DNA from 3 places in the Riemerella anatipestifer ATCC 11845 genome. Region 2 is predicted to be linked to each of the others. Evidence: riboswitches for the same ligand, from Rfam matches in the RefSeq annotation. Region 2 holds a riboswitch; each other region holds the start of a gene.

Region 1 (3,161 bases), 610 kb from region 2:
TAAATTTTGTCTTACCCATCTCGTCGCTTCAATAAAATCTATAGCGTTTCGTCTGTGTTCTTCCATTCCCGTAGCTACAGGAAATATATTAAGGTCAAAAATAATATCCTCTGGAGCAAAGTTGACTTTATCCACCAAAAGGCGATAAGACCGCTCCGCGATTTCTATCCTTCTGTCATAAGTATCGGCTTGCCCCACTTCATCAAAAGCCATAACAATAACCGCCGCACCGTATCTTTTTATTTTTTTAGCTTGATTGATGAATTCTTCTTCGCCACCTTTAAGGCTAATGGAGTTGACCACCGCTTTACCCTGCACGACCTGTAACCCAGCCTCTAAAATCTCCCACTTGGAAGAGTCTATCATAATCGGAATACGAGCAATATCAGGCTCGGAAGCGATGAGGTTTAAGAATTTTACCATAGCTTCTTTACCGTCAATAAGTCCATCGTCCATATTGACATCTAAAATCTGAGCTCCACCTTCTACCTGATGCCTTGCAATATCTAATGCTTCGGAATAGTTGCCTTCTTTTACCAGCCTTAAAAATCGTTTAGACCCTGCAACATTGGTTCTTTCCCCAACATTCACAAAGTTAGATTCGGGAGTGATGATAAGCGGCTCTAATCCTGACAATTTAAGTGGTCTCGCAGGAAGTTCTAATTGATGATGATTTCCTTTCATACGAGATTAAGTTTTCTAGGTTCATAATGTTGTACCAATTCGGCAATGGCACGGATATGCTCTGGCGTTGTACCACAACAGCCCCCAATGATATTGACTAACCGTTTATCTAAATACTCTTTAACTTGCTCTGCCGTTTGCTCTGCCGTTTCATCGTACGCTCCAAAAGCATTGGGCAACCCCGCGTTAGGATACACCGAAATGTAAAAGTTGGAATGTTCTGACAAAGCCTGTAAATAAGGCGTAAGCTGCTTAGCTCCCAAGGCACAATTAAGCCCTACACTCAGCAAGTCTAAATGAGAAACCGAGATAAGAAAAGCCTCCGCTGTTTGTCCACTAAGGGTTCTCCCAGACGCATCGGTAATTGTACCTGATACCATAATGGGGATTTTGGTATTTCTCTCCTCCGCCAACTCATCAATGGCAAACAAAGCGGCTTTGGCGTTAAGCGTATCAAAGATGGTTTCAACGAGTAAAATATCAGCACCACCTTCTAGTAATGCTTTTGCCTGTTGCTTGTAGGCTTTTCTTAAATCTTCAAAGGTAATTGCCCTATACCCTGGGTCATTAACATCTGGAGACAACGATGCCGTTCTGTTAGTAGGTCCCATTGCCCCTGCCACAAAACGAGGTTTATCTGGATTGTTTTCGGTGTAAACTTCACAAAGTTTTTTAGCAATTCTAGCCGATTCATAATTGAGTTCTTCCACCAAAGACTCCATTGCGTAGTCTGCCATTGCAATGGTAGTGCTAGAAAAGGTGTTGGTTTCTATAATGTCTGCCCCTGCGTCCAAATATAGGCGGTGTATCTCTTCTATGGCTTGTGGCTGTGTGAGGGATAGCAAGTCGTTATTCCCTTTAACAGGGTGCTCCCAATCTTTAAAGCGTTCGCCACGATAGTGTTCTTCGGTAAAATTATACCGTTGTATCATAGTGCCCATAGCACCGTCCAAAATAAGTATCCTTTTTTGGAGCAAGGCATCGAGCTGATTAAATATATTAGTTTCCATTTCAATAAAGTTTAAAAAATCATTGAAATGTTAAAAAGAAAGCTCAAAAGGTAAAGTAGAAATCTTTTAGTTATCTATCCCCAAATAGGTAGAATGTAGCACCTTCTTTCTTGATGAAAGGGTTGCTAAGGCTTCACAGGGTCTAGTCCCTCCGCCTTTCTTGATAACATTTCCGATGATGTTAAGGTACAAATACAGCACAAATATAGACCTTAGGTTTTGAATATCCAAAAGAAACAAATTTTTTTTTGAAACAAGTACAACTTTAACCTAATAACCCTGCTCTAAAATAAAAAAGCCAAAGTAAAAGGCTTTACTTTGGCTTTTTTGTATATCTTGGATAGATTTTATCTTTCTGTTTTTCTTCTTTTCAGTTCTCTTTCTATTAGAGATAGCTCTCTACCCGTTTGTCCTGCCACGGAAGTGTTTTCTTGAGCTCTTCTCGTAAGGTATGGCACCACATCTTTCACTGGACCGTAAGGCAGATATTTACATGCATTATATTTTTGGTTTCCTAGATAGTAAGTGATATTATCACTCATTCCATACAGTTGTCCAAAATGGATTTGTTGGAAGTCATTCGGTAGCCCTTTTTCTTTCATTCTATCCATTATTAGCTCCGTAGATTTCTCGTTGTGAGTTCCAAAGAACGCCGAAACTTTGTCTAAATTCGTCATTACAAAATCTATCCCCGCATTATAATTATCATCAGAAGCCTGTTTTGTTGGTTGGATAGGTGATGGGTAGCCCATTTTTTCTGCTCTTTCTCTTTCTTTCTCCATATAAGCCCCTCTCACAAATTTGTAGCCTAAGTAGTAACCTTTAGATTTAGCTCTTTCTAAGTCTTCGGCTAGATACTCCAATCTTCCTGTTCTATACATCTGAATGGTATTCCACACAATGGCTCTCTCCTTATTATAACGAGATTTCATTTCGTTTACCAAATCATCTACGGCTGTTTGTATCCAAGACTCTTCGGCATCTACCATTACTATCACACCTTTGTCGTATGCTAACTGACAAACTTCTTCGTAGCGTTTCACTACCCTGCTCCACTCTTCTTTTTCTGAACTTGTTAGCTCTTTTTTCGCCTGAACTTCTGCATATAAATCTAACCTCCCAAATCCTGTTGGTTTAAAAACTACAAAAGGAATGGCAGGATTCCCCGCAGCGTATAGAATATTTTGTTTTATTTCTTCGCAAGTATGGTCAAAGGCTTGTTCTTCTTCTTTACCTTCTATGGCATAATCAAAGATGCTGCCTATATGACGCTGATACATCTCATTAACTACTTTCTGGCTTTGCTCTCTAGTAACGCCACCACAAAACTGTTGGAATAATGTTTTTTCGACAACCCCCTCCACAAAAGGGAAATTATTTTTAATACTAAAGTTAAGAAGGTTTATCCCTATACTAGTCAATTGTGGAAACTTAATCATAGTAAACATCCACTTTGCTTTCTCTAGC
Region 2 (3,161 bases):
CTTCAAGTTAAGGAAGAAAAATTTGATGTAAATGACATCTATACACAATATAAAGGAGAAACTTTAGCTATTTTTTATCCATACATACTGCATATTCCAGATATCATTTAAGACAAATCAAATATAAGTTAATAGATTGCTTTTAAAATAACTATGGTAAAATTATCCAATAGACTGTTAATTAGATTGCAAGTTTGTATTTTTGGAACTTAAAAAGTAAGCTATGAAGAAAATTTTATTAGTGTTTTTATGTGTGGGCTTTACCGCTTGCCAAAGGAGTGCAGACAATGTAGCAAATACATATAATACTCCAAAAGAAAGCAGTAAGATATTACCAAAGTTGATAAAAGTAGAAGAAAAGGGATATGATAGACTTGCCAACTGTACCCCTTATAATTACAATGAAATTACAAGCTATAAATATGATAGTGATAATAACTTAATCAGTTCCACCTCTTCTAATAATGATAGGGTAACCTACTTTAATCATTCTGAGGGCACGTTAGATAATGTTACATTCAGCCATTATCCTCTTACATCTATGAAGTTTTATTATACAGGAAATAAGGTAACCGAAGTGAGATACATTGCTCCTATTGGTTGGCATACCCAAAGCGATGTAGTAAGATACATTAGCCTTAAGTACGACTCAAACGGAAAGCTAACAGATGTTCACTTTAGAACACCAAAATTCAATAGCGAACATGTAGAACATATTTTATACAAAGGAAACGAAATAAGTAGAATATCAACACTACAGGGAGATTATAATTACGAATACGAAACAAAATACAATCCTTTTAAAAACCTTAGCGAACCAGTTAAAATTGCTTTTGCCCTAATTGACGGTGGTAATAGTTTTAGAATAGAAGATGATAATTATATAGGCTTTTGGGGAGAGTATATGTTGAAACAGACAAATACTAATAATACTTATAAAGCCAACAATTACATTTCAGAAATGTACAAAAGTAATATAAGCGATTGCTCTAACAACAGTTATATCCGTGTGAATATTGAGTATAATTAGTTAATTGTTGAATTCAATATTTTAACACTATATATCAAATCATTAGAGAAAATATATGATAATTTGTTTAAACTTTATTGAATAAAATTTAGACAACTCTTAATTAAATTTCTATATTTGCACCACTGTATTTATCAAGAACCTTAATAGAAAGGTAGCAACCTGCAACAACAAGCAAGGTGCTAAAAAGATAAGCCTTAACAAAGGAAAAAATGTTGTCTTTAAGTATTCCACATTATTTTTCTTAAAAACACAATAAGGTTCATTGATGGATACAGACTAAAAACTGTATTGGAAATGAAAAAAACCTCTGTTATCTCTGTTGTACCTCTATTGGTATTCGTGTTTACCTTTATTGGCAGTGGTATTTATTTTAACGATTTTTACGCTTTGCCTTCTCCCATTGCTGTGATGGCAGGTATTGTAGTGGCTTTCATTTTATTTAAAGAGTCTTTTAATGAAAAAATAGATACTTTCCTAAATGGTTGTGGCGACCACAAGATACTCAATATGTGTATCATCTATCTCCTTGCTGGAGCTTTTGCGGTGGTATCTAAGTCCATAGGAAGCGTAGACATTATCGTGGATTTTGGAGTGAGTCTAATTTCCTCCTCGTACATTCCTTTGGGTATTTTTATTATCGCTGCTTTTATTTCTATATCGTCTGGAACTTCCGTAGGAACTATTGTAACTCTAGGCTCTGTGGTTGTTGGATTTGCCGATAAAGGGATAGATATTAACCTATTAGGAGCAGCACTATTAGGAGGTGCTATGCTAGGTGATAACCTTTCTGTAATTTCGGACACCACTATAGCCGCTACCCAATCACTAGATTGTGAGATGAAGGACAAGCTAAGGACCAATCTTAAAATAGCTATTCCTGCAGCCATTATTACCTGCGTATTATACGTCATACTAGCAAACGTAATTTCCACGCCTACCGAACTCAATACCACAACATCTGTAGATACTCGCCAATTATTTCTCACCTTACCCTATTTATTGGTGATTATCCTTTCTCTTGCGGGTATCAATGTTTTTTTAGTGCTTCTACTGGGTATTGTATTCAGTAGTTCTTTAGGGTTTTTCATTTTGGATTTTGGAGTATTGGAAATCAGTAAAAAAGTATATGAAGGCTTTACAAGTATGCAAGAAATCTTTATACTTTCACTTTTTACAGGTGGTTTGGCCGCTTTAGTTGAGAAGGCAGGAGGAATGGAATTTCTTCTTAACAGAATAAAAAAAATTATTTCAGGAAGAAAATCTGCTTTACTAGGTGCAGGTACACTTGTAAGTCTTGTAGATATTGCAACTGCCAATAATACAATCGCTATTATTATATCAGGTAAAATTGCTAAAAATATAAGTACACACTATAAAATAGCTCCTAGATTTATGGCATCTGTACTAGATATTTTCTCCTGTGTTATACAAGGGCTACTCCCTTATGGAGCTCAGATACTTATTATCATTGGACTAAGCAATAACCGTATTGATTACTTCAACCTAGTAAGCTATACTTTTTATCCCATTTTATTGCTTTTATGCGTACTCCTTTGGATTTTTTTCTCTAAAGAAGAGAAGAAAGCACAAATATAAAAAACAAAAACAGACCACTTTTTTGATATGGTGGTCTGTTTTTTTTATTTAATTTTCTATTATTGATTTAGCCCTTGTTTTCTTCATCATTGTCAATTACTACTGGTTCATCATATTTCTTAACCTCCTCTATAGAGGAAACTGGAGTTTCAGTAAGTTCTGGATCCCACGCTCTCTTGCCAAATATCGCTTCTAAATCTTCACGGAAGATAACTTCTTTCTCAAGGAGCTTATCCGCCAATGCATCTAGTTTATCTCTATTTTCATTTAAAATATTGATAGCTCTTTGGTATTGACCTTCGATGATTTTAGAAATTTCCTCATCTATCATTTTAGCCGTCTGTTCAGAATAAGGTTTCCCAAAGCTATATTCCTGCTGTCCTGAACTATCATAATAAGAAATATTACCTACCTTATCATTTAAACCATAAATGGTAACCATCGCTTGAGCCTGTTTCGTAACTCTTTCCAAATCAGACAAAGCTCCCGTAGAGATGGTTCCAAATACTACTTGCTCCGCTGCTCTACCACC
Region 3 (3,161 bases), 390 kb from region 2:
CTCTTACTGAAAAATTATTAAATATATAGCTAAGCGACCCCGAAAATACCCCTTTAATACGTGTAATGTCTTCGCCAGAAAGATGAAGGAGCTTAATGGTATCTATCAATGGTAACCCTGCTCCTACATTGGTTTCGTAGAGGTATTTCTTTTTGTTTTTTTCTAGGGCACGTCTTAGTTTTTTGTATTCTCCAATCGGAAGAGTATTGTAAATTTTGTTGGAAGAAACCAAATCAAAACCTTGTTCCGCTAGTTCTAGATAGTTTTTTACAAAGTCTTTACTAGCGGTATTGTCCACAGCAATTAGATTTTCAAATTGATGCTCTTTCACAAATTGAAATAAATCTTCCAAAGTATTTTGGGTACTAGCAAATCTCACTTTTTGTCGCCAATCGCTTCCGAAGCCCCCTTTGTTAAAAACAATATTTTTAGAGTTGGCTATCGCTACGATTTTAAGGTCTATCCGCTTTCGTTGCAAAATATCGTAAGCAGAATCTAAGATTTGCTCTATCAAAGTACCGCCCACATTACCATGCCCAAACAATACTAAATGTACCGCTTTAGGTTTGCCATAAAGTTCGGTTTCTATAATGTTTTTGGTTTTTTCGGCTTGGTTGGTCGCTACTACAATGTTTACACGCCCCGCCGAAGCCACTTGGTTAAGAAGTAACGGGAAAATTTTGTTACGCTGGAGTTCGGTAAGTATTTTGTTGAAATCAGACGTTACCAGACCAATGACAGTAATACCATCTACACTATAAATTTGGCTTACAATCCCTTGGTTAATTTCATTTTTAAACTCTTCTTTTAGGCATTGTACTGCATCTTCGGCATTGCTTTCATCTACGAGTACAGAGATGCCGTTTTCTATAGCCTGTTGAGAGATAACACCAACGCTAATGTTGGCTCTATTAAGAGCGTTAAATATACGAGAGTCTATCCCTATTTGACCTAGAAAGTCCTTGCCTTCAAAATTGATGATGGCTTTGTTTGGATATATGTTAAGGTTTTCTTGATTAGGCATAATATAATTTTTTAAGTTGATTTAATATTTAATAATTGATTTGAATATATGTTTCATTTGTTCGTATTCCATAAGGAAGGCATCGTGCCCGTGTACCGATTTTATTTCGTGGTAGTAGGCATTAGCATTATTGTTTCTTAAAAGTTGATAGGTTTCTTCAATCTCAAAGGCAGGGAAAAATAAATCGCTATCCACCGCTACCAAATGGAATTCTGTTTTTATTTCAGTTAACGAAGACTCATCAACCGCAATGGTGGTTAGCAGATGGTTCATTAGTAAATAAGCCTTTAGAGTAAACCTTGCATTAAGGCTTTCTCCGTGGAAATTGAGCCATTCGTGAGATTGCAGTAGGTCAGTATCGTCTCCTTTTTGTCTTTTGAATCTTTTATTGAGTGAAAAGGGAGTTCTATAACAAAGCATTGCGTGAGTTCTCGCTTTTTGTAGAGGTTTTTCGCCGTTCTCTAGGAGGTATTTCTGAACTAAGCATTGGGCATTCAGCCAATCGGTCGTTTTAAAATCCGAGGCTACAGGCACAAATACTTTGGATAAGTTTTTATTAAGATTGAGCATTTCCCAACCTATAGCACCACCGATGGAGCCACCTATAAGATAGTCTAATTGTTTAATTTTAAGTTGTTCTAACCCTAAAAGGAATAGCTGAGCCACATCTTGAGTAGTGAAGGCTTGTGGATTATCAATAAAGAAATCATTATAACCATTACCAGGGATATTAAAACAGATGACTGTGAGTTTGTTGGTATCAATGGTTTTTCCTGCTCCCACCAAATCTTGCCACCAACCTTTTGTTCCTGCCACATTAGAGTTTCCCGTTAGAGCATGATTGATGAGTACAATAGGAGCTGTATGTAAAGGCAACCCAAATAGCTCATAGCTAAGCGAGATATCCGTACTATATCTAGTAGTTGTTAAATAGTCTTTAATTTTGAGGTGATGCAACATTCTTTTATTATAAGTTTTAAATAACTGAAATGTTGCCAAGAAATAAGAGGTCTTTTCTTGATGTTATCTATCCAAAAAACTTTGGTAGAATTTAGCACCTTCTTCCGTTAAGGAAGGGTTGCCAAGGTTTCACAGGGTCTATTCCCTCCACCTTTCTTGATAACATTTCCTAGTTTTTCAATGAACTAATACAGAGCAAAGATAGACTATTTTTTGTTTTAAACAATATTTTCAACGAAAAAATAAAACCTTGCGTTTAAAATTAACTAACTTTGCATCCAACTTTTATTTATAGATTCTGATGAGCAAAAAAAATATAGCCGTAGTTATGGGCGGATACTCCGATGAGTACAAAGTTTCCCTAAAAAGTGGACAACTAATTTACGACTCTTTAGACCGTGATTTATATAATGTCTATAAAGTGGTAGTTCTTAAGGAAGGTTGGTTTTATTTAGACGAAAATGAGGCTAAACTACCAATACAAAAAGGAGATTTTTCTGTAAATCTACCTAGTGGAGAAGTACTGCGTTTTGATGTTTGTTTTAATACCATTCACGGGACACCAGGTGAAAATGGTGTGTTACAGGCATATTGGGACGCTATTGGTCAAAAATATACAGGGTGTGATTTTTACCAAAGTGCACTTACCTTTAATAAAAAAGATACTTTGGCTGTATTAGCAAAGTATGGTATTCCGTCTGCTAAAAGTTTCTACATAAAAAAAGGAGAGGCTTATGATAAAGATAAAATTATCAACGAGTTAAAACTGCCTCTATTTGTAAAGCCTAATCAAAGTGGTTCTTCTTTAGGAATTTCTAAGGTAAAAGAGGTTTCGGAGTTTGAAGCAGCTTTAGAAAAAGCATTTTTGGAAGACGATGAGGTTTTAGTAGAAAGTTTCTTAGACGGTATGGAGGTATCTGTGGGTGTGCTAGATTATAAAGGTGAGACTATTGTTTTAGGCATTACAGAAATTATCCCAGAAACAGAATTTTTTGATTACGAAGCAAAGTATCAAGGAGCGTCTCAAGAGATTACACCAGCAAGGCTAGATGAGGCTACTAGATTAAGAGTAGAGGAAGTTGCAAAAAGAGCTTATAACTCTTTAGGAATGAAAGGGTTTTCTAGAAGTGAATATATTATTATGAACGGTGTGCCTTATATGCTAGAAATGAATACT

What was found. A riboswitch is a leader RNA that binds a small molecule or an ion and turns the genes downstream of it on or off. The one in region 2 is predicted to bind S-adenosylmethionine.
Region 1: another riboswitch for S-adenosylmethionine. It lies ahead of RA0C_RS10000 (homocysteine S-methyltransferase family protein); the one in region 2 lies ahead of RA0C_RS07180 (Na+/H+ antiporter NhaC family protein).
Region 3: another riboswitch for S-adenosylmethionine. It lies ahead of RA0C_RS10585 (alpha/beta fold hydrolase); the one in region 2 lies ahead of RA0C_RS07180 (Na+/H+ antiporter NhaC family protein).

Annotation. Positions count from the first base shown of each region.
Region 1 covers NC_017045.1:2,123,713-2,126,873, reverse strand. Annotated here, with positions in the region: gene metH (methionine synthase) at 1-684, opposite strand, end outside; gene RA0C_RS10000 (homocysteine S-methyltransferase family protein) at 681-1,694, opposite strand; SAM riboswitch class I at 1,762-1,864, opposite strand; gene RA0C_RS09995 (proline dehydrogenase family protein) at 2,042-3,161, opposite strand, start outside.
Region 2 covers NC_017045.1:1,509,825-1,512,985, reverse strand. Annotated here, with positions in the region: gene RA0C_RS07190 (Arm DNA-binding domain-containing protein) at 1-111, shown strand, start outside; gene RA0C_RS07185 (hypothetical protein) at 224-1,030, shown strand; SAM-I-IV-variant riboswitch at 1,157-1,253, shown strand; gene RA0C_RS07180 (Na+/H+ antiporter NhaC family protein) at 1,328-2,629, shown strand; gene ftsH (ATP-dependent zinc metalloprotease FtsH) at 2,697-3,161, opposite strand, start outside.
Region 3 covers NC_017045.1:1,894,905-1,898,065, forward strand. Annotated here, with positions in the region: gene RA0C_RS10580 (ACT domain-containing protein) at 1-1,024, opposite strand, end outside; gene RA0C_RS10585 (alpha/beta fold hydrolase) at 1,046-1,984, opposite strand; SAM riboswitch class I at 2,045-2,150, opposite strand; gene RA0C_RS09000 (D-alanine--D-alanine ligase) at 2,286-3,161, shown strand, end outside.